DNA from 3 places in the Exiguobacterium sp. s59 genome. Region 2 is predicted to be linked to each of the others. Evidence: riboswitches for the same ligand, from Rfam matches in the RefSeq annotation. Region 2 holds a riboswitch; each other region holds the start of a gene.
The links. A riboswitch is a leader RNA that binds a small molecule or an ion and turns the genes downstream of it on or off. The one in region 2 is predicted to bind thiamine pyrophosphate.
Positions count from the first base shown of each region.

Region 1: linked by a shared signal. The riboswitch ahead of thiT (energy-coupled thiamine transporter ThiT) and the one ahead of KNO91_RS09215 (Ykof family thiamine-binding protein) in region 2 are both predicted to bind thiamine pyrophosphate.
Region 3: linked by a shared signal. The riboswitch ahead of tenA (thiaminase II) and the one ahead of KNO91_RS09215 (Ykof family thiamine-binding protein) in region 2 are both predicted to bind thiamine pyrophosphate.

Region 1 is NZ_JACSKG010000001.1:430,985-438,488, forward strand. Features, by position in the region: gene pknB (Stk1 family PASTA domain-containing Ser/Thr kinase) at 1-1,950, shown strand; gene rsgA (ribosome small subunit-dependent GTPase A) at 1,994-2,881, shown strand; gene rpe (ribulose-phosphate 3-epimerase) at 2,885-3,541, shown strand; TPP riboswitch at 3,562-3,662, shown strand; gene thiT (energy-coupled thiamine transporter ThiT) at 3,736-4,311, shown strand; gene KNO91_RS02240 (thiamine diphosphokinase) at 4,308-4,895, shown strand; gene rpmB (50S ribosomal protein L28) at 4,953-5,141, opposite strand; gene KNO91_RS02250 (Asp23/Gls24 family envelope stress response protein) at 5,394-5,756, shown strand; gene KNO91_RS02255 (DAK2 domain-containing protein) at 5,779-7,458, shown strand.
Region 2 is NZ_JACSKG010000004.1:207,390-214,893, forward strand. Features, by position in the region: gene KNO91_RS09205 (ABC transporter ATP-binding protein) at 1-45, opposite strand, end outside; gene KNO91_RS09210 (ECF transporter S component) at 38-613, opposite strand; gene KNO91_RS09215 (Ykof family thiamine-binding protein) at 606-1,196, opposite strand; TPP riboswitch at 1,279-1,379, opposite strand; gene KNO91_RS09220 (GTP-binding protein) at 1,439-2,638, opposite strand; gene KNO91_RS09225 (hypothetical protein) at 2,747-3,013, opposite strand; gene KNO91_RS09230 (SMP-30/gluconolactonase/LRE family protein) at 3,026-3,907, opposite strand; gene KNO91_RS09235 (class I SAM-dependent methyltransferase) at 4,045-4,653, shown strand; gene rlmN (dual-specificity RNA methyltransferase RlmN) at 4,689-5,750, opposite strand; gene KNO91_RS09245 (amidase family protein) at 5,816-7,222, opposite strand; gene KNO91_RS09250 (hypothetical protein) at 7,336-7,497, shown strand.
Region 3 is NZ_JACSKG010000002.1:44,943-52,446, forward strand. Features, by position in the region: gene KNO91_RS03585 (four-helix bundle copper-binding protein) at 1-308, shown strand, start outside; gene KNO91_RS03590 (GNAT family N-acetyltransferase) at 401-913, shown strand; gene KNO91_RS03595 (zinc ribbon domain-containing protein YjdM) at 980-1,318, shown strand; gene KNO91_RS03600 (aldehyde dehydrogenase family protein) at 1,357-2,814, opposite strand; gene KNO91_RS03605 (YjjG family noncanonical pyrimidine nucleotidase) at 3,077-3,754, shown strand; gene KNO91_RS03610 (NUDIX hydrolase) at 3,757-4,206, opposite strand; gene KNO91_RS03615 (pentapeptide repeat-containing protein) at 4,262-4,864, shown strand; gene KNO91_RS03620 (aminoglycoside 6-adenylyltransferase) at 4,861-5,688, shown strand; gene KNO91_RS03625 (hypothetical protein) at 5,739-5,891, shown strand; TPP riboswitch at 5,987-6,091, shown strand; gene tenA (thiaminase II) at 6,180-6,854, shown strand; gene thiM (hydroxyethylthiazole kinase) at 6,851-7,504, shown strand, end outside.

The DNA of each region.
Region 1 (7,504 bases), on a different contig from region 2:
ATGCGAAGCGGAGAACGAATCAACGATCGTTATCGGATCGAACAACAAATCGGCAGCGGAGGCATGGCAAATGTCTACCGGGCTCATGACGAGATTTTAAACCGAACCGTCGCCATCAAGGTGTTGCGATCTGAATTCTCACATAACGAACAATTTATACGTCGGTTCGAGCGAGAAGCCCACGCGGCTACGAGTCTGAACCATCCGAATATCGTCGCCATCTACGACGTCGGTGATGAAGATGATTTATACTATATCGTCATGGAACACGTCGATGGCGTGACGTTAAAACAATATTTGCAAGAAGAATACATATCTGTCGATGAGGCGTTGCGCATCATGGGACAGATTTGTGATGCGATTGATCACGCCCATGCGAATCGAATCATTCATCGGGACATCAAACCACAAAATATGATGATCGATCAGCATGGAAATGTGAAGGTGACCGATTTTGGAATTGCGGTTGCGATGTCGAATGCGACGTTGACGCATACGATGTCCGTCCTAGGCTCTGTCCACTATTTCTCACCTGAACAAGCTCGCGGGAAATTCGCGGATGAAAAGTCGGATATTTACTCGCTAGGTGCCGTTTTGTACGAATTGTTGACGGGGCGCGTACCGTTTATCGGCGAGACGCCGGTCGCAGTCGCGCTTCAACATTTGCAAGATGACCCGATTCGGCCGATGGATTTGAATCCGAATATTCCACAAGCGCTTGAGAATTGTGTCATGCAAGCCTTGTCGAAATCACCGGGTGCCCGTCATATATCGGTCGCAGCTTTCAAGAAAGATTGTATGACCGCATTAAGCCGAGAACGTGCCAATGAGCCGAGACGTCTCTCAGCCAATCAAGACGAGTTCGACCAAACACTCGTCATGGCGCCGGTCATGCCTGAAGAAAAACAAGATGTACCGGTGACACCGCCCCCGGTCACACCACCAAAGGAACAGGAGCCAAATGAGGCACCGGTTAAAAAGAAGAAACGCAAATGGTGGATTTGGATATTACTCGTCATTCTCTTAATTGGGGGAAGCATTGCGGCGTATGTGGTCGCCGACGAAATGTCGCGCGCCGTCGTGCCTGATGTCGTCGGCATGAGTATCGGGGACGCGACGACAGAACTCGAGGCTTCTGGATTTGTCGTCGAAGTGACAGAACGTGCGAGCGATGATATTGCGGAGGGTGAGGTCATTTCGCAAAATCCGCAAGAAGGACGTAAACCGAAACGCGGCACGACTGTGACGATTGTCGTATCGGCCGGAAAAGAGACGGTCGAGATGCCGAACGTGGAAGGTCTTTCACAGACTGCCGCTGAGCGTATGCTAAAAGACTTGGCATTCAGCGATCTTGAAATCAAAACCGAAGCTTCTGAAACGGTAAACAGTGGGGATGTAATTTCACAATCGGTTGACCCAGGTGAAGAGGTCGTTCCTTCAGAGGTGACGGTCACGCTCGTTGTGTCGACAGGTAGCAACAAAGTGGAACTATCTAACCTTGCCGGGTATACGTTCGACGAAGCATCTATTTATGCTGAACAGAACAAATTGAAAATCGTGAAGAAGGATGAATTTTCGACAAGTGTTCCAAAAGGTCAAATCATCCGTCAACTTCCGACAGCCGGGACGGCAGTCGACCCGGGAACGGAGCTCACGGTGATTGTATCGGAAGGCGTCGAACCGACCGATATCTCGATTGAACGTGAAGTGAGTGTTGAAGTCGAGCAACTGGATAAGGATAAGAAGCCGAAAGCGGTCGAAGTCGTCATTCGTACGGTTGACGCACGTGGTGAAATTGAGGTACTTCGTGATCAAATCACAGAGACGACAACGTACTCGTACACGCTAGTCATTGCCCCTGACGAAGTCGGGACAGCAACGATTGAAGTTGATGGTGAGATTGTTCGAACGGATTCAGTCACATATGCGCAAGCCGAAGAGGCACAATAAAGAGGTGACGGTGTCGTCACCTCTTTTTTAAAAGGAGGTAGTCATAATGAAAGGAACAATCATTCGTCTTCAAGGCGGGTTTTATGATGTGATGACCGAGGCGAATCAAGAGATTCGTTGTCGGGCAAGGGGGAATTTTCGAAAACGCAATATCTCACCTGTCGTCGGCGACGATGTGGTGATTCAAGATCAAGAAGATGGGACCGGCTATATTCTTGAAGTGGAAGAGCGCCAAAACCATCTCGTTCGGCCACCGATTGCGAATATTGATCAAGCGTTCCTCCTCTTTTCAGTTAAGGAACCAGCGTTTTCCTATCATTTGCTTGACCGTTTTCTCATTCTCATTGAATCGAAGCAAATTCATCCAATCATCGTATTGACGAAGATGGACTTGCTCGATGAAAGTGAAGTCGAACCGATTCAAGTGGCGATTGCTCGCTATCGGGCGATTGGGTATGACGTGATCGAAACGTCGACGGAGCATGGGCACGGTGTTGATGAAGTGCGCAGTCTATTCAAGGGAAAAACGAGCGTCTTCGCCGGTCAGACCGGTGTCGGGAAAAGTTCGTTACTCAATGCAGTCGCGCCAGAACTCGAGTTGGCGACAGGTGCAATCTCGAAATCGCTCGGACGAGGAAAACATACGACACGTCACGTGACGTTAATCCAATTGGCGGATGGTCTCGTTGCCGATACACCGGGTTTTTCAAGTCTAGAGTTTCCTCAGGAACTTGAGACAGATGAGCTCAGATGGTGCTTCCCCGAATTCGTGGAACGCCATGACGATTGTAAGTTCCGGGGATGTGTCCACGTTAATGAACCAGGATGTGCCATCAAACAAGCGGTTGAAAATGGCGAAATTGCTTCAACAAGGTACGAAAATTATGTTACCTTTATGGAGGAGTTAAACGATCGAAAACGGAGGTATTGACAGATGATTAAAATTGCACCATCTATTTTAGCTGCCGATTTTGCCAACTTGGAAGCTGAAGTAAAAGCCGTTCAAGAAGCAGGGGCTGACTATATCCATTTTGACGTGATGGACGGGCAATTCGTACCAAACATCTCGATTGGTCTACCTGTTCTCGCGAGCTTGCGTAAAAAATCAGACATGGTACTCGATGTACATTTGATGATTGACCAACCAGAACGCTACGTTGAAGATTTCGTGAAAGCCGGTGCGGACATCGTAACCGTACACGTGGAAGCGACGAATCATTTGCATCGTGTCTTACAGCAAATCAAAGCGGCAGGTGCGAAATGTGGGGTCGTCTTAAACCCACATACACCACTTTCGACGATTGAACACGTACTCACGGACGTCGATATGGTGTTGCTCATGACGGTCAACCCAGGATTCGGGGGTCAGGCGTTTATTGAATCGGTCGTGCCAAAAATTTCAGCGCTTAGCCAACTTCGTCAAGACCATCAACTTGATTTTGAGATTGAAATCGATGGTGGTGTGAACGCAGAAACGGCAAAACGTTGCATCGATGCTGGAGCTGATGTGCTTGTGGCAGGATCAGCCATCTATAGTCAATCGGATTATAAAGCAGCCATCGATAGCATTCGTGGCGCATCTCGTGTATAATCGACGGTAGAACAACAAGATAGAGTCGCAAGGGGTGTCACATCATGTGGCTGAGAGGCATACGCTAACCCTTTGAACCTGTTCCGTTCACACGGACGTAGGGATGTGGCGAAAATGCACGTTGCGAATTCAAGCAGCATGGCGTTTACGTCATGCTGCTTTTTGTCGTTCAAACAAATAAAGGAGGAAGAAGGATGAAATCACGTTTCAAATTACAAGCGCTCATTGAAATTTCATTGTTTGCGGCGCTCGGGCTTATTTTTGATTTGCTCATTCCATATCGTTTACCACAAGGTGGGTCTATCAGTTTAGCGATGCTCCCGATCTTTGTCATGGCGTTCCGTCACGGGCTGAAAAGTGGTCTTGCGACAGGCGCGCTCGTCGGGACACTTCAACTCTTGTTCGGAGCATACATTTTCACACCTGTACAATTCTTGCTCGACTATACGGTCGCATATGGCCTCGTCGGTATGGCCGGGGTATTCGCAGGGCGAGTGAAACATGCTGCGAGTCAAGGTGCGACAAAGACGCTTGCCATCTATTTAGTGCTCGGGGCATTGCTCGGGTCGATGTTACGATACGCAGCGCACGTCATCTCGGGTATCGTCTTCTTCGCTGAATACGCAGAAGGTCCGGTCGTGGCCTACTCGCTCGGATATAACGCCACGTATATGCTCCCATCCTTTGTCATCTCGGCCATCGTGTTAGTACTTCTCTTCACGACAGCACCACGTTTCACGCGTGTGGCGACACGGGATATCCGTCAATGAACGTACTAATCGTCGCGGCGAGTCCGGCACCTATTCCGGACTTACCGCGTGATGCCGATTTTGTGATTGGTGTGGATGGTGGATATCAAAGACTGTTAGATGAAGGAGTTGTACCAGACGTCGTGGTGGGAGATTTTGATTCGTTCGATGGGACACCACCTGATCAAGCGTTACGCTATCCTTCGGAGAAAGATGTGACAGACTTAGAAATTGCATTGGAGTTAGCAAGAGAACGGGGAGCAACACGAATCGATGTGTATGGGGCTCTCGGGGGACGGATCGATATGACGTTTGCGAACGTAGGCTTACTGGAGTCCTATCCGGAGATGCACCTTCATGATGAAGGGCAAACGGTCTATCTTGTAAGAATAGGAGACTATACCATTCCGAAACGGGACGGTCACTATTTGTCTTTCATGCCATGGAAGACAGCTACGATTTCCATTAAAGATGTCAAATATCCACTTGACCATCATGACGTGACGAGCGGAGAGGCGCTGACGATCTCAAATGAATGGTCTACGGATTCTGCCCGGTTGACGGTCCATCAAGGGACCGTTCTCGTCATGATTGTCAAAAAATGAGCACAAAAAAATCCCATCGGCGAATGCCGCTGGGATTTATTCGTTCGTGTATAAGTATTATACGCGTTCAACGAGACCTGATTTAAGTGCGCGAGCTGAAACCCAAACGCGTTTCGGTTTACCGTCAACGAGAATACGAACTTTTTGTACGTTTACACCCCAAGTACGTTTTGTCTTGTTGAGTGCGTGCGAACGGTTGTTACCTGATTTAGGTGATTTACCTGTTACGTAGCATTTACGTGCCATGCGTTTCCCCTCCTTTTTTATGTGGGTTCGTCCTAATAGACACTCGTTTATATTAGCACGGCTTTTTTCCCGATGCAACTAGAAAATCGTACCATGACAAGAAAAAAACTTGACATTACTCTCAAGGATTTGAATAATGAATGAGGTTATCGCGTTAATTGACCGAGTTTCTGGAGCAGGTTCTTTTAATAACTAGGTACTTATTGTAGAATGTACATTAGGAATCATTCCGAATAAAGGAGGCTACTCCATATGGCAATTGAAATGAAGACAACATATGGCAATATTGACATCACAAGTGACGTCATCGCGACACTCGCAGGTGGTGCAGCGATGGAATGCTTCGGTGTGGTCGGCATGGCTTCACAAGCACAATTGAAAGACGGCATTGCTGAATTGTTAAAACGTGAAAATTACGCGCGTGGTGTCGTCGTACGTCAAGAAGACGAAGACGTACATATCGACATGCACATCATTGTAAGCTACGGGACGAAAGTATCTGAAGTCGCATACAACGTGCAGAGCCGAGTCAAGTATACGCTCGGAGAAACTTTAGGATTAAACGTTTCGTCGGTAAATATATTCGTTCAAGGCGTTCGTCTGACGAATGACTGACGAAAACGGAGGAGGATTTGGTGTGGGTTTAAAACGTTTAGATGGATTGGCGCTCTCAAACATGATCGCGAACGGAGCGGCCAACTTGAGCCAAAACGCAGATTATGTAGATTCGCTTAACGTCTTCCCGGTTCCAGACGGAGACACGGGGACGAACATGAACTTGACGATGACGTCGGGCGCGAAAGAAGTAGCGGCGATGAACTCATCAAATATCGCAGAGGTGTCATCAAAGTTTGCACGTGGACTACTTATGGGAGCACGCGGAAACTCGGGTGTTATTTTAAGTCAGTTGTTCCGTGGATTCGGTAAAGCTGTTGAAGGAAAAGCAGAACTGACAACAGTTGATTTTGCAGAAGCGCTCAAGCGCGGTGTCGACACGGCATACAAGGCGGTTATGAAACCGGTTGAAGGAACGATTTTGACGGTTGCTCGTGAAGCGGCCGACGAAGCGCTCCTTGCGTCAGAGTCGACAAGTGATTTCACTGAATTTATGAAACGCGTCATCGAAGAAGCGAAAGCATCGTTAGACCGTACACCGGACTTGTTGCCGGTATTAAAAGAAGTCGGCGTCGTCGACTCGGGCGGTCAAGGACTTCTCGTCATCTACGAAGGTTTCCTTGCTAGCCTTGAAGGCAAAGAGCTCGAGAAACCACATGCTCCTGTCATGGATGCGTTGATCGAGGCAGAACACCATGCGCATGCGGCACAAGGGTTCATGTCTACAGAAGATATCGAATTCGGTTATTGCACAGAGATCATGGTTCGTTTCCAAGACGAAAAGTTAAAGGATGCACCGTTCAATGAAGATGCGTTCCGTAACGAATTGTCTGAACTGGGAGATTCTCTCCTTGTCGTCGCGGACGAAGAACTCTTAAAAGTTCACGTTCACGTTGAGACACCGGGTGAGGTCATCACGAAAGGTCAACGTTTCGGTGAACTCGTCGCCGTTAAAATCGAGAACATGCGTCAACAACACTCGACCATTCTCGAAGAAGAACATGGTGCGAATCAACACGGTGTTCAACAGGCAGAGAAGCCGAAAGCACCATTTGCGATCGTCACGGTAGCAATGGGTGAAGGCGTCAGCGAATTGTTCCGTTCACTCGGGGCAGCACACGTCATCGAGGGCGGTCAAACGATGAACCCATCAACAGAAGATATCGTCAAGGCGATTGAGTCTGCACATGCGGAACACGTCTTTATCTTCCCGAACAACTCAAACATCATCATGGCTGCTGAGCAAGCAGCGTCTGTCGCACCATGCGGCGTCTCTGTCATCCCGACGAAGACGGTCCCACAAGGTCTTGCGGCAGCAATCGCCTTCAACCCAGAGGCGGATGTCGAGATGAACGAACAAGCGATGAAGTCAGCTGCCGCGACTGTGAAGTCCGGACAAGTCACTTACGCTGTTCGTGACACGAGCATCGATGGTGTGGAAATCAAGAAAGACGAGCACATGGCGATTGCAGAGAAGAAAATCGTTTCTTCCTCAACGTCGAGCCTCGAAGCTGCTAAAAAGTTGGTCGATGCACTCGTCGAAGCAGATGATGAAATCATTACGATCTTAACGGGTGAAGGTTCATCTGAAGCAGACGTAGAAGCGTTGACGTCATATATCGAATCTGTAAATGATGAGATTGAGATTGAAGTACACGACGGCAAACAACCGCTTTACTCTTATATTTTTAGTGTGGAATAAGCTGTTTCAAGTCCCTACCTTCTGTATAATGAAGGTAGGGATTTTT
Region 2 (7,504 bases):
AGAACTCTCTGGGAATCTAAAATGAAGTGACTCTGTCTCAACCATGGACGTTCCCACTTCGTGAAATCGCATAACCGCGAAGTGATCCTGTCTTCAGCAATAGGTCACTGAGCAACTTCCCACCGATCCCAGCGATGACCATCCCACTGACGGCTCTCAGCCCGAACATCGTCGCCACATAACCTGGCTCTAACATCGCGAACCCACTCATGAAATATGTATAGACGAAACTCGTGACAGCCGACCCAAATCCGGCAAGCATGAGTACCCATAGCTCATAACGTCGGTAGCCCGTCATCGCAAAGACGGCTTCTGCCCCTAAACCTTGAACGATGCCGACCAAGATGATGCGTGGCCCAATGGCATTCCCAATCAACATCTCAATCGTCGCGGCCATCACTTCTGAGATGAAGGCGGCACCAGGCTTCCGGATGATGTACGCCGAGATGATTGACACGATGAACCAGATACCGAAGATCCACTCGTAGGCGATCGGTCCGATCAATCCTGCCCATAAGTTCCCAATATGGACGAACAATAAGTAGACGACGGCAAAGACGACAGACAATACGGAGACAAGGACGACCTCTTTTAATTTCCACGATTTAAGCATGTCGCCCTCCATGTGACGGACTATTTACACTGAACGTCACCGTCATGACAACATGTCGGTTCTTTTCGCGCGTCCGCTTAAAAGCCGCCTCATAGTACGAGAACACGTCATCTAAGTTCCCATGGATGCCTGATGCATAATGCATCGACTCGTTATAGACACCAGCCTGTTTTGCTTGCTCGATTTCTTCATAGATGAGTTCCATGTAATTGTCAGCACCCATCGGATAGAGTGCGAACTGCGAAGACACATACTGGTCTCTTGATGCACCGTTTGATGGTTCGCTCGGAGCCTCGAGTGCCTCATCTCCCGTTGAATCTCCTGGACAACCGACAGAGAACGTTCCGCTCAGCGAGACGTGCTTCCCTTCCTCCGAAGCAAGACTCAACACCGTTCGAGCGACGTCAAACACATGCTCGACTCGTCCACGGATGACCGTCGACACGTCATCCGTATGTCTCCACACACCTGACAGATCCGTTCGTTTTAGAGCACCTTTGATTGTCCCGACAAAATCGTCTGTCATCGGGCTCAGTGTGAATCGAAACCCGACGATTGGGCTCGTACCACATGATTCATTCATTTTGTTTCCCCCTCTAAATGTGTTTGCATAAAAAAAGCCGCATTCATGAGAATGCAGCAACAAAATCTATACAAACTTGCATAGAGAAAGTGCCGCACTTCCTCACGCCAGTATTATCTGGATCGAGTTATAAGGGATCGGAGCCATGCTCTCATCTCAGCCGAAGCACCCCTAGTGCAGTCATTAATATGCGGTTACTTATGCAGTCACAGTATAGCGATGTTTTAATCTTTTGTAAACGGTCAATCTGAATATGTGACGAGATGACCTGAACCCGGAAGTGGGTCATGGAACGTATTCCACGATGACGGCATCTCTTCGTCCGTCAATAAACAGGCGTCAAGCGATTGCTCGACCACTTCCCGTTCCATTCGTTGACCGATGAGCACCAACTCGTTTTGCCGATCCCCGTATGGCTCGATGTAATCCTCACGAAGCTCAGGTTCAGCTGCAAACATCTCCTCACGTTCACTTGCAGGTAACGTCGCAAGCCAACGACCTGCATGTTCGAGCGTTGATGCATACCCTGCCTGTGAAAACAGACAAGCGAGGTCGTTTCTTGTCGCAATCCATAAAAATCCTTTTGCACGGACGATTTCTTCTGGATAATGTTCCATCCAGTGCATCAAACGTTCAGGGTGGAACGGTCGACGGCGCCGGTAGACAAATGAGCTGATGCCATACTCTTCCGTTTCCGGCGTATGTTCTTCCGACTCGAGTTCTTGGATCCACCCTGCAGCGCGCATCGCCTGATCAAAATCGAATAACTGGACGTCTAGAAGGTCTTCTAACGCGACGTTCGAGTATGTCGACGTCAACAATCTCGCACTCGGGTTCAGTGTTTGGAGTAACCCCTTCATCTCCTGTAGTTCCCCTTCGGACACACGGTCCGCCTTATTCAATACGATGATATCCGCAAATTCGACTTGGTCGACGAGCAAATCGACTACTTCACGGACGTCACCGGTGTCGACGGCTTGTTGACGCTCCATGAGCGATTCACCAGAATTGAAATCTTTGAAGAAACGGTACGCATCGACGACCGTGACCATCGCATCGATGTACACACGGCTCGTCAAATCAATCCCAAGAGCGTCATCGGCATACGTGAATGTCTGCGCGACAGGAATTGGTTCAGAGATTCCTGATGACTCGATGATGATCCCGTCGAGCTCACGGTCTTTTGTTAAGTCATAGACAGCCGTCAACAAATCTTCCCGCAGCGTGCAGCAGATACACCCGTTCGAGAGTTCGACTAGCTTTTCATCGGTCCGCGAGAACCCGCCCTGATCAATCAGCTTCTCGTCGATATTCAACTCGCTCATATCATTCACGATGACCGCATATTTTTTATGTTCTCGGTTATGTAAGATGTGGTTGAGCAGTGTCGTCTTCCCGCTACCGAGATAACCCGAAAGTACTGTAATTGGAATTCGTTTCATGATGGACCTCCATTAAATCGTAATCATTACTCTTTGTATAATGGAGTCGTTCCTTACTTTTGTCAATAAAAAACACGCCACATGGACGTGTTTTTGAAGAACATACAATTATTCTTCCAATGCTTTTCGTTCTGCCTCCGAGCGTGGATAAGCATTCGCCTGCCATTCAGCCCGATAAATCGAATCGAGTTGAGTCAATCCGACCTCATCCTCATCTTTATCCGAATCAATACTTGGCACTTCATCCCACTTCGGATCGAGATACGAATGATCTTCTTCACGCGTTCGATTTTCTTGTAACTTTTGAATCCCAATCTTGACCGCTGCAGCAACTGCCAACCCAATTCCAGCTCGAACTAACAGTCGTTTCACCATCGTACTTCCTCCTCAGCGACCGAAACGATACAATGGCATCCCTTTCACTTCTGTGTCGATGATAAATACCGATCCCGCTTCCGGATATTCAGAAAGCGCCTCCTCATCCATTCCTTCACGAGCCGTCGTGATAGCTAATCGATTGAGTCCATCTCCGATAAAGGCACATGAAGTGACATTTGGTGCGGGAACATGGACTTCAAGTAACTTTTTGCCTGTTGACGGGTCCCACCGCGATACTCTTCCACCCGCGTAATGCGCAATCCATAGACAACCTTCAGAATCGGACGTCATCCCGTCAGGAAAACCTTCTTCCTCCGAAAAATCGATGACGACCTCTCCGTTCGAAATTGTTCCTGTCTTCAAATCAAAATCATACTTCCGGATTTTTTCAGTCGGTGTATCGATATGATAAAAAACGGAATGGTCAGGAGACCACGTCAATCCGTTCGAAAGCGTCAACTCATCCATCAATGATGTAGTCGTTCCATCACGATCGACCCGATACAATGTCGCTTGATTTTCTTCATCTTCGAGGTGGAGTGTGCCCGCAAAAATACGACCATATGGATCGGCTTTCCCATCATTAAAACGTAATCGACCGTCGGGATCATCCAATTCGACAATTTTATTTAGCTCCCGATTGATTTCATCCCATTCATAAATCCCGTCTTTTAGACCAAGGACGACACCGTCCGTCACTTTTGGAATGACGAAACCGACTTGTTTCCCGACCTCAAAAGAAGAAATTTCATCTTCTTGTTCGTCATACCACCACAACGTATGACCTTCGATATCCACCCAATAAAAACGCTTCAACTCAGCATCCCAACAAGGACCTTCACCAAGCGTATTTCGTACCCGAATCCACAACGACGCATCTACTCTCTCCATTACTTAGCCTCCACTCTATCCATTAGTTCAGAAATCTATTCCCCTCTCCCAACTGGACTAAGCATGAATTCAGAAAATCGTGAAGGATTTCCATCTGAGTCTCATTGTTTTGCTATATTTAAGGAAAAGTGAGAGGAGTGGATGGTTTGTCGAAATGGGATGAACGCTTTAGCTCGGAAGATTATGTGTACGGTACAGCGCCAAACAAGTTTTTACGCGAATGGATCACGTCTTATCCACCTGAAGGAAAGCGTGTGCTGGCGATTGCGGAGGGTGAAGGTCGAAATGCGGTATGGCTCGCTTCGCTTGGCTTCGAAGTCGAGATGTGGGACGCTTCGAAAGTAGGGCTCGAAAAAGCGGAGCGCTTGGCGATTTCGCGAAACGTCTCCCTTCAGACGAAACAGATTGACTTGAATGAAGCGGATTGGTCGCAAGATGCGTATGATGTGGTCATCTGTATCTTCGGTCACTTTCCTCAACATGTCAGAGAAAAGGTGTTCGCCGGAATTCAAAGAACGCTTCGACCTGGTGGTGTATTCCTGACCGAAGTGTACTCTACAAATCAACTCGCTTACGGCACAGGCGGACCACAAGACGTCTCACTTCTCTATTCTGAAGAAATGTTCCACAAACTAGAGGACGATTTCGTACCGCTCATCTTACATGAGGTGGTTGTATGGCGCGAAGAAGGGTCACTCCATCACGGTGACTCTTCCGTCATCGAGTATGTCGGTCAAAAAAGGTAAACAAAAGGCCTCTCCGCTATCGGAGAGGCCTCTCGTCACTTCGCACCCTCGACGTTCATATGCTTACTGCGGAGCTGACCGCAAGCTGCATCGATGTCTGTCCCGTGCTCGAGACGGACACCCGTGTTGACGCCACGTTTCTTCAAGATATCATAGAATGCCATGATATCTTCCGGTGTGCTTCGTTCATATTGAATATGCTCGTTGACCGGGTTATACGGAATCAAGTTGATGTAAGACTTGTCTTTGATGTCTTCAATCAGATCCGCCAATTCTTCCGCATGTTCCGGTAGATCGTTCACTTTCGATAGCAAGATGTACTCGAACGTGATGCGTTTATTCGTCTTCTCGACGTAATAACGAATCGATGGCATGAGTTTATCAAGCGGGAACGCACGGTTGATTTTCATGATGCGAGTCCGAAGCTCATCGTTCGGTGCATGAAGTGAAAGTGCCAAGTTGATCCGCAAGTCGAGGTCTGCGAACTTGTAAATCTTGTCCGCGAGACCACTCGTCGACACGTTGATTTTACGCGGGGCGATCGCAAGACCACGCTCATCTTTGACGACGCGCAAGAAGTCGACCAAGTTGTCAAAGTTATCGAACGGTTCACCGATTCCCATGACGACGATATGACTGACGCGATCCCCTTCTCCTTCTTCATCGAGGAAATGTTGGACGGTCATGATTTGTTCGACGACCTCACCAGCCGTCAAGTCACGCGTCTTCTTCAACAAGCCGCTCGCACAGAAGCTACAGCCGATGTTACAACCGACCTGTGTCGTTACACAGACCGAACGCCCATATTTATGACGCATAAGCACCGTCTCGATGTAGTGCCCGTCATGAAGTTTAAGTAAGAATTTGACCGTTCCATCGCCCGCTTCTTGTTTGACGAACAGTTCTTGTGTCGAGATGACATATTTCTCTGTTAAGTAATCGCGTACCTCGTCACGGACGTTTAGCGCGTCCATCGATTTGACTCGATCGATGTAGAGCGAGTCCCAGACTTGTCGTGCGTGGAAGGCACCATATCCTGCTTCCATGCACTCGTTTGTGAGTTGATTGAACGTCAACCCGTATATAGATGATTTCATTCTAACCTGTCCTTTCTCTAATCCGCATACGTACCATTGTAGCGGACGTCAGAGACGGGTGCAACTTACGAATAATCAGGAGGCGTCGGACGAGTGATGAACTGTTCGAACGCATAGGCGACACGAATCAAATCACGTTCCGAATAGCTCGTCCCCGTGAATGATAGACCGAACGGGGCACCGCTCTCTTTTCGTTTATAGGGTATTGTGATCGTCGGATGCCCTGCTTTCGCTGCCATGTCATAGTTCGCATCATGTGGTAAGACGATCGCATCAAGTTTATGCGACGCAAGCAACGCGTCAATCCCTTCTGTTTTCGCTAAACGAACGTCCTCGATGCGACGGTCGAGATAGCTCGCTTCAATCAGTTTCCCAGATCGGGCGTTCGCTTCTTCAAAAATGGTTTGACCGTGCGGAATCGATTCAGGGTGTTCTGCGTTCCACTCGATCAAGTCAGAAAGCGTCTTAAAAGGCACGGTTGTGTTCGCAAGATACGCCTCGATCCCGAGCTTGAATTCGTCGAACAGAATGTCTGCTTGTTCAAGCCCCGTATGCTTTGGTAGCGTGACCTCGACGAGTTCTACTTCGGCTTGACGCAACAAGCGAAGCGCCTGTTCATACAACCCGACTTCTTCTTCCGAAATGTCCGGTCTGATGAACCCGACACGCATCCCGACCGCCTGCCTCACATCGAGACATGTCACATAAGGCGGTCCGACAGGAGTCTCTAGAGTCGCCGGATCCGATTCATCCTCACTACATATCGTCTGTAAAGCGATGACCGCATCACGGAGTGTCCGCGCCATCGGTCCAGCCGTATCTTGAGAACGTGAAATCGGGATGATTCCCGAGCGGCTGATCAGTCCAACGGTCGGCTTGATTCCGACGATGCCATTATGCACGCTCGGGTGTACGATTGAACCACTCGTCTCAGATCCAACTGCAAGAAGCGTTAAATTTGCCGCAACCGCAGATGCCGACCCTGAACTTGATCCTCCGACATCTAGTTGGTCCCCATACGGATTCATCGTCTGGCCACCGACGGCACTCCAACCGTTCGGCATGTCTTCTGTCAAGAAGTTGGCCCATTCGGACAGGTTTGCTTTACCGAGAATGATGGCCCCGTCAGCCCGTAACCGTTTGACGAGCTCGGCATCCCGACCTGCGAAATGATGTCGCATCGCGGCAGCACCTGCCGTTGTCCGCATCAGTCCGCCCGTTTCGATATTATCTTTGATCAATACGGGAATCCCAAGTAGTGGTTTGCGTACCCCTTTTTTATAGCCCCGGTCTGCCGCCTCTGCCTCGAAAAGTGCGTCCGGATTCACCTGGATCACTGCATGGAGTCGATCATTATATGTCGCAATCCTTTTTAGATAATACGCGGTCACGTCTCTTGCTGTGAATTTCCCTTCTTTATAGCCACGATGCGCGTCTTCGATTGTCAGCTCTAACAATTGTGATTGTTTCATTGTTCATTCCTCCTTTACCTCCCACCCTTTATTCGTGTTATATGCTTGATTTCCTTTTCTCATCGCCAAGTCGATGTGTTCTTGTTACACTTAAGAAAAAACAGGAGGTTCCTATGACGCGCTCCTACGTATTCGTGTTGCTCGCCGTATTCGGTCTATTCTTCTTGCAATTATATGGTGAGAATGTGCCGTATGGTACGTTCATCTCCATCGCATTGATTGGATTCATCATCGTCTTGACGATTTTTCAGTTAAAACGAAAACCGAATCATTGACGAAAGT
Region 3 (7,504 bases), on a different contig from region 2:
ATGAACTCGAAACACTCCATGAGTGTGTGGAGACATGTAATTATTGCTTGGAATCCTGTTTAGAGGAAAAAGACGTACAGATGATGGTCGATTGTATCCGACTCGACCGGGAGTGTGCCGCTGCCTGTGCGTTTCTCGCCGAAGCGATGACACGTGACTCTGCGTTTGTTCCTGAACTCGCTCGCGCTTGCGCGGTCATTTGTAAAGCCTGTGCGCAAGAATGTGAGAAACATAAACACGCGCATTGTCAGGAATGTGCGCGTGTCTGTACAGAATGTGCTTCAATGTGTGACCGTTTGGCCGCATGAAACGAGTGACTGGTCGATTGGACCGGTCACTTTTTTCGTGTCTTTTAAAGAGGGGATTCGTATAATGAAAAAAACGAGAAGTGGGTGTTGGTATGATTCGCAACTGTCGACGAGATGATCTTCAAATGATTTTACATATTTATAATGACGCCATCGTGAATAGTACGGCCGTCTATCATTACGACCCGGTGACGCTCGAGAATCGAGTGACCTGGTATGAAGAGAAGAAAGCCCAGGATTGTCCAATCATCGTATGGGTCGAGGATGATGTCGTCATGGGGTTCGCGACGTTCGGACCGTTCCGTCCGTGGCCTGCGTACCATTACACGGTCGAGCATTCCGTCTATGTACATCCTGGATATCGCGGGAAAGGAATCGGCAACAAACTATTGAAGGAAATCATTCGTATCGCAGAAGCGAGAGGGATGAAGACCGTGATTGGTGGAATTGACGCATCGAACGTGACGAGTATTCGTGCCCATGAAAAAGTCGGGTTTGTTCATTCAGGTACGATCCGAAATGCTGGCTACAAGTTCGGGAAATGGTTGGACTTATCGTTTTATCAACTCGATTTAGAAGGTCCTGCGTCACCAAAAGAGGGATGAATAGGATAGAAAATCTGCCTCCCCATACGATATACTGAAACGAGTGAATCGAATGGAGGAAATCGTATGAGTGAGTACCCGAATTGCCCGAAATGCCAATCATCTTATGTGTATGAGGATGGTCCGCTTCTTGTCTGCCCGGAATGTGCCTATGAATGGTCACCGAGCGAGATGGCAGAAGCAGAAGCAGCATCCCAAATCAAAGATGCGAACGGAAATCCGCTACAGGACGGGGACACGGTCACCGTGATTAAGGACTTAAAAGTAAAAGGCACTTCGCTTGTCGTCAAACAAGGGACGAAAGTGAAAGGGATTCGACTTGTGGAAGGCGATCATGACATCGATTGTAAAATCGAAGGTCTTGGTGCGATGAAATTGAAGTCGGAATTTGTGAAGAAAATCTAAAAAAGTGTTTCGGCGAATTGCCGAAACACTTTTTTGTATTATGAGAAGAACGGTTTATACTCGCGACGTTCATGCATGATGGACACCCATTGAAGCGTCGTGAACTCTTCGAGCACCCATTCGCCGTTGAATCGTCCGAGACCAGAGTTCTTCTCGCCCCCGAACGGCATATGCGGTTCATCGTTGACCGACTGGTCGTTGACGTGAATCATGCCGGTTTCGACTTTTCGTGCGAAATTGGTCGCACGGTAAACCGAACCGTGGACGGCACCGCTCAATCCATACGGCAATTCATTCGAGAGACGAATAGCTTCTTCGTCATCTTTGAACGAAAGGATGACCGCAACCGGACCGAAGATTTCATGTTTCGCGAGTGGCATGTCATTCGTGACGCCACTGAGGACGGTCGGTTCGAGGACGTTGCCGTCTGCTGTTCCGCCGGTATGGACGGTCGCACCCGCATCGACGGTTTTTTCGATCTGTTCTAAGATACGATCGATTTGGTCGTGATCGATAAGCGGACCGACTTGCGTGTCTTTTTCGTTCGGATCGCCTGCTTTCAACTGTTTAACGCGCTCGACGTAACGTTCCACGAATTCATCATGAATCGATTCGGCGACGAGGATTCGGTTCGTCGACATACAAATTTGTCCCTGATGGAAGAACTTGCTGTAGACTGCTGATTCGACGGCACGATCGAGATCGGCATCGTCGAGCACGACGAACACGTTATTTCCGCCGAGTTCAAGAGCGGTTTTCTTCAAGAGACGTCCCGCCTTCTCTGCGATTCCTTGTCCGACTTCGGTCGAGCCCGTGAACGAGATGAGACGTGGAATCGGATGTTCGACGATCGCATCGCCGATTTCAGACCCTCGTCCGACGACGACATTGAGTACGCCTTTTGGAAGTCCTGCTTCTTCGAAGAGGGATGCGAACAGGAGACCACCTGTGACCGGTGTCGCTGTGGCCGGTTTGACGACGACCGAATTTCCGGTCGCAAGAGCCGTCACGATTGAACGTACGGCCAAATGGAGCGGGAAGTTCCATGGGCTGATAATGCCGATGACTCCGAGTGGCTTGCGATATACGCGGTTCTCTTTATTCGGAACAATCGAAGGTTTGATGAGTCCGTCCATACGGAACGGGAACGTCGAGGCTTCTTTAATGATGGCCATCGATGCGGCGAACTCACTTTCTGCCTTGATGCGTGTGCTCCCAGACTCTTTCACGAGCCAATCGACGATGAAGTCTTTATTGTCCATCGTCAGCTGGGCAAACTTCTCAATCAATTCCCGTCGTGCTTGCGGAAGCATATCGGCCCAATCCGTCTGAGACGCTTTGGCTGCTTCATAAGCGCGATTCAAATCATCTTCGTCTGCCGATTGAATCGAGAAGAGTGTCTCGTTTGAGAACGGATTGACGTTGTCGATCGACTTTTCACTTGATCCGCTTACCCATTCACCGTTGATGTACATTTTCGTAAAATCTGTATGCATATTTGAACACTCCTTTGATTTTTCTTCACCATAGGAAGTATTCACTTGTTTTAGAAAAATAAACATCTCAATGGGTCGAACGATCAGAGTTGAAGCATGACGTTCGAGATAGTGGAGGAAAGCATAGGTCTGTTGGTCAAAGTAGAAACGCTGAGGTCGATACAATCAGTAGAGCTATCGTGTGATTTATTCGTCATCACTCTTTTTGAAGTTCCTGAATACTTCCTGTACAGTTAGACGTAGAGAGGGGTTAGAAAGAAATATGAAACGTTATGAAGCGATTTTATTTGATATTGACGATACGTTGTTAGATTTTAAGCAAAGTGAACACGTCGCCTTGGAGCAATTGCTCGCATCCTATAACGTCCGGATGACAGAAGAGGTAAAGGCGCGATATGTCGACATTAATAGCGGTTTATGGCGTGCTTTTGAACGCGGCGAAGTGGACCGGGAAGAAGTGCTGGTCGGTCGTCACACGAAACTGTTCGATTCACTCGGTCTCACCGTCGACGGTCCACATGTCGAACAACAATATCGGGACTATTTACATGCGGGCGTGCACATGATTGACGGTGCGTTAGAGATTGTCCAAACGCTGAGCGTTGATTATCCACTCTATATCGTCACGAACGGCGTGACGGAGACGCAATTCAAACGGTTAGAGTCATCTGGACTATTGCCGTACTTCCAAGACGTGTTCGTATCGGATGCGACGGGCTCGCAAAAACCGATGAAGCCGTTCTTTGACTACGTCTTCGACCGAATTCCAAACGTGACGCCAGAGAAGGGCTTGATTATCGGTGACTCGGTCACGGCAGATATCGCCGGCGGACGGATGTATGGTCTAGATACATGTTGGTTCAACCCGAACGAAGTGGCCGCGACGATGGAGTCAACGTATGAGATTCGACATTTACATGAGTTGAAATCGCTTCTCTAAATTCAAGCCGGATTGAGTGAATGGGCTGGCAAACGGTTCGGTAGTTGAGCGAGTACTTCCGGATAAAGCGTGACGTCTTGTAGACGGTCGAGCTTTTGCCAACGATAAATCAGGTGATCTCCTTCAGGTCCGTAAAAGTCTCCGTCTTGGAGCGGGAGGTCACCGTCTACATAAAAGTACAGTCCAATCTCATGAAACGGTTGATCGTTGTACGTAAACAAGTTCTCGTGCACAAAGGCGAATGAAGTATCGGTCACCTGCATGTTCAGCTCTTCATGAAGCTCGCGTGCGAGTGCGGTTGCAGCTTCTTCACCGAGCGTCACGCGACCACCGGGTAATGCCCAAAAGTCATCCCGGATGTTTCGGTGAATCAATACGTGTCCGTCTTTCAAAAAAATACCGGCGACGCGATAATTGAAGACTCCTTGTTCAGTCGGAAATACGAGGTCCATCTGTATCACTTCCAATCTTTGTAATCTGTTCTAGTATACCTGAAGGAGGGATATGATGTTTCAATCACATACACAATATCGAGATGAAGATTTCCGTGACGTGACACTCCGCGACGAAGTGTTGTCACATGTCACGTTCGAGAACTGTCGCTTTACGTACGTCGATGCGACTGAGCTACAAACGGAGCGCTGTCAGTTCATCAACTGTGATTTCACGGACTCGAAATGGAATGCGTCCCGTCATGTCGGGAGCTCGTTTCTGAACTGCCAATTCCATGGTGCCAACTTGTTCACGAGCGAATTTGAACAATGTAAAATGACCGGATCTTCTTTTGAAGAAAGTCAGTTTGAAGGTGTTCGTGTCACGGAAGGGGACTGGTCGTTCGTCAACCTACGTCACGTGTCGCTCAAGAAAATGGACTGGTCCCACGTTCGATTGGTCGAGGCCGATCTGTATGGATCTGACTTGACCGAGACAGTCTGGCAACAGACGGACTTGACTCGGGCGACGCTTCAACACGCGGTGTGTCGTGGTGCCGACTTTAGAGGCGCACTCGTCGACGGGGTTGATTTTTCAAACGTAACATTGCAACAAACAAAACTAGACGCGATGCAGGCAATTCAAGTCGCGCGCTCATTGGGGGCGATTGTAGAATGAAACCAGAACAAATTATCGAGCAGTTGATTGCGTTCGCGAAAGAACGTGAACACATCCGGACGGTCGTCTTGAACGGCTCACTCGTCAATCCGAATATCCAGCCAGACGCATATCAGGATGTCGACCTTGCTTTTTATGTGGAAGATGTCCAAGCGGTTGCGGACGATTCCTCATGGATGGACACGTTTGGGGATATTTTGATTATGCAGACGCCTGAAACGACTGACCCGAAACGACATGTGACGTTCTTGGTGCAGTATGTGGACGGACATCGGATCGATTTGACGATTCGGAGTGTAGATCAAGTAGAAGCCATGCTCGAAATGGACTCGCTCAGTCAAATCGTATTCGACCGAGATCATCATCCGGACGTTACGCCTTCGGACACCACATATCGCGTAACACGTCCATCTGCTGACGAGTATGCGGCTTGCTGGAATGAGTTTTGGTGGGTGTCGCTCTATGTCGTTAAAGGCATCAAACGGCATCAGGTGCTGTATGCGCTCGATCACCTCGATATCATGCGGAATATGCTCCGTCAGATGATGGAATGGAATATCGGTTATGCGACGGAGTTCTCCGTGAATCTCGGGAAGTCAGGTGATGGGATGCGCGACCACTTGCCGGAAGAGTTGTGGGAGATGCTTACGGCAACATATGCTTCCGCTGAGCTGAGTGCGATTGAAGATACGCATGACCGCTTGCAATCGCTCTTCTTCTTTTGCGCGCAACGCGTCGCCGAACAAGGCGATTTCGTGTTCCGAGAAGAAGAAGCGAGACGTGTCCGTGCCGCATGTGCAACACTTCGACATTCGAACGATTAATGAGGCCGAGAGCCGGGAAACGCTCCTTATAGAGAAAGGAGCGTTTTTTCATGAACCCATATACGACATTTATTGCCCTTTTAGTCGGAAGTCTTGTCCTTTTTGTCGGTATTCGTTTAAAGAAATGGCCGATTATTTTGGTGGCGATGTTGCCTCTTGGTCTCGTCGCATTTAATATGTTCTTACTGATCACAGGACGCTAGAAACAGCTTAAATTGTTGACCGCCCAAATAGGAAAAGGTTTTCAATTGGTAAAAAGATTGATAGAATGTGGTCGAAGACGACTGAATTTCATAATGTTTGCCACTAGGGGAGTCGCGCCACGCGGCTGAGATGGACATGGTCCAGACCCTTCGAACCTGATCTAGTTCAAGCTAGCGTAGGGAAGTGGGCGAGACGAATCATATGGCTTCACCTAGATATGACTGTTCGAGACGCCGCTTCCGTTATGGGAGGCGGCGTCTTTTTATCTGTTATAAGGGGGAGTTACTATGAAATTTACAGATCATTTACGTCAGGAAGCAGACGGATTGTTTGAAGCAAGCTTCCATCATCCGTTCGTCCGTTCACTCGGGGAAGGGACGCTCGACGAGAAGAAGTTCAGACATTACGTCATGCAAGACTCTTACTATTTGAATCAGTTTTCGAAAGTGCAGGCGAAAGGAGCGACGCTCGCACCAACGATGAAACTATCGAGCCGCTTTTTGACGCATGCATTGCACACGATTGAGGCGGAACTCTCACTTCATCGTGAGTTCTTTACGATGCTCAACGTGACAGACGTGGAACTTGCGACATTCGAGCCGGCACCGACCGCTTATGCGTATGCCCTTCATATGCAACAAGCAGGACCGACACTCGGTGATGTATTGGCGTCAATCCTTCCATGTTACTGGGTATATTACGAGATTGGTGAACGCTTAAAAGATAAGCGACCCGATCATCCGATTTATTCGGCTTGGATTGCGACTTACGGTTCGGAATGGTTCCGTGAGCTGGTAGAAGAACAGATTGATCGATTGGATGAATTAGCCGGACAAGCGACAGAAGAAGAGCGGCTTCGTTATACGAAACTCTTCTTGAAGAGTTGTTACTACGAAGTCGCCTTCTGGGAAATGGCATGGACACTAGAGTCATGGACGTTGTCACAGGAGGTCAACCAATGAGACATGAGATTTGGAGTGAGATTCGAAAGCAGGCGCCGTTAATTCACAACATCACAAACACGGTCGTCGCCAATTTTTCGGCGAATGGACTGCTCGCCATCGGTGCCTCCCCGGTGATGGCAGACGCGATTGAGGAAGTGGCAGAGATGACATTCGTGAGCGATGCGCTCGTACTCAACATCGGGACACTCGGTACGATGACCGAAGCGACGATGATTCGTGCAGGGCAAGCTGCAAATGAAGCGGGATGTCCGGTCGTGCTCGACCCGGTCGGTGTCGGGGCAACGTCATTTCGTCGAGATGTCGTCGAGCGTATCCTTCGTCACGTCCGCGTGTCGGTCATTCGTGGGAATGCAGGAGAAATTGCCACATTGGTCGGCGTCGATTGGGCAGCACGTGGTGTCGATGCGGGGGACGGGGCGTGTGAACCACGCCAATTGGCGCTCGAAGCGGCGAAACGCTATGGATGTGTCGTGGCGGTGACCGGAAAAGAAGATCTGGTCAGTGATGGAAGTGTCGTCATAGAAGTCCATGGCGGAACAAAACGAATGACCGAGACGACCGGTACAGGCTGTCTACTCAGTGCGGTCGTCGGAGCATGTCTAGCGGTCGAGAAGAACGCCCTAAAGGCGACGGTGACAGCCGTGTCG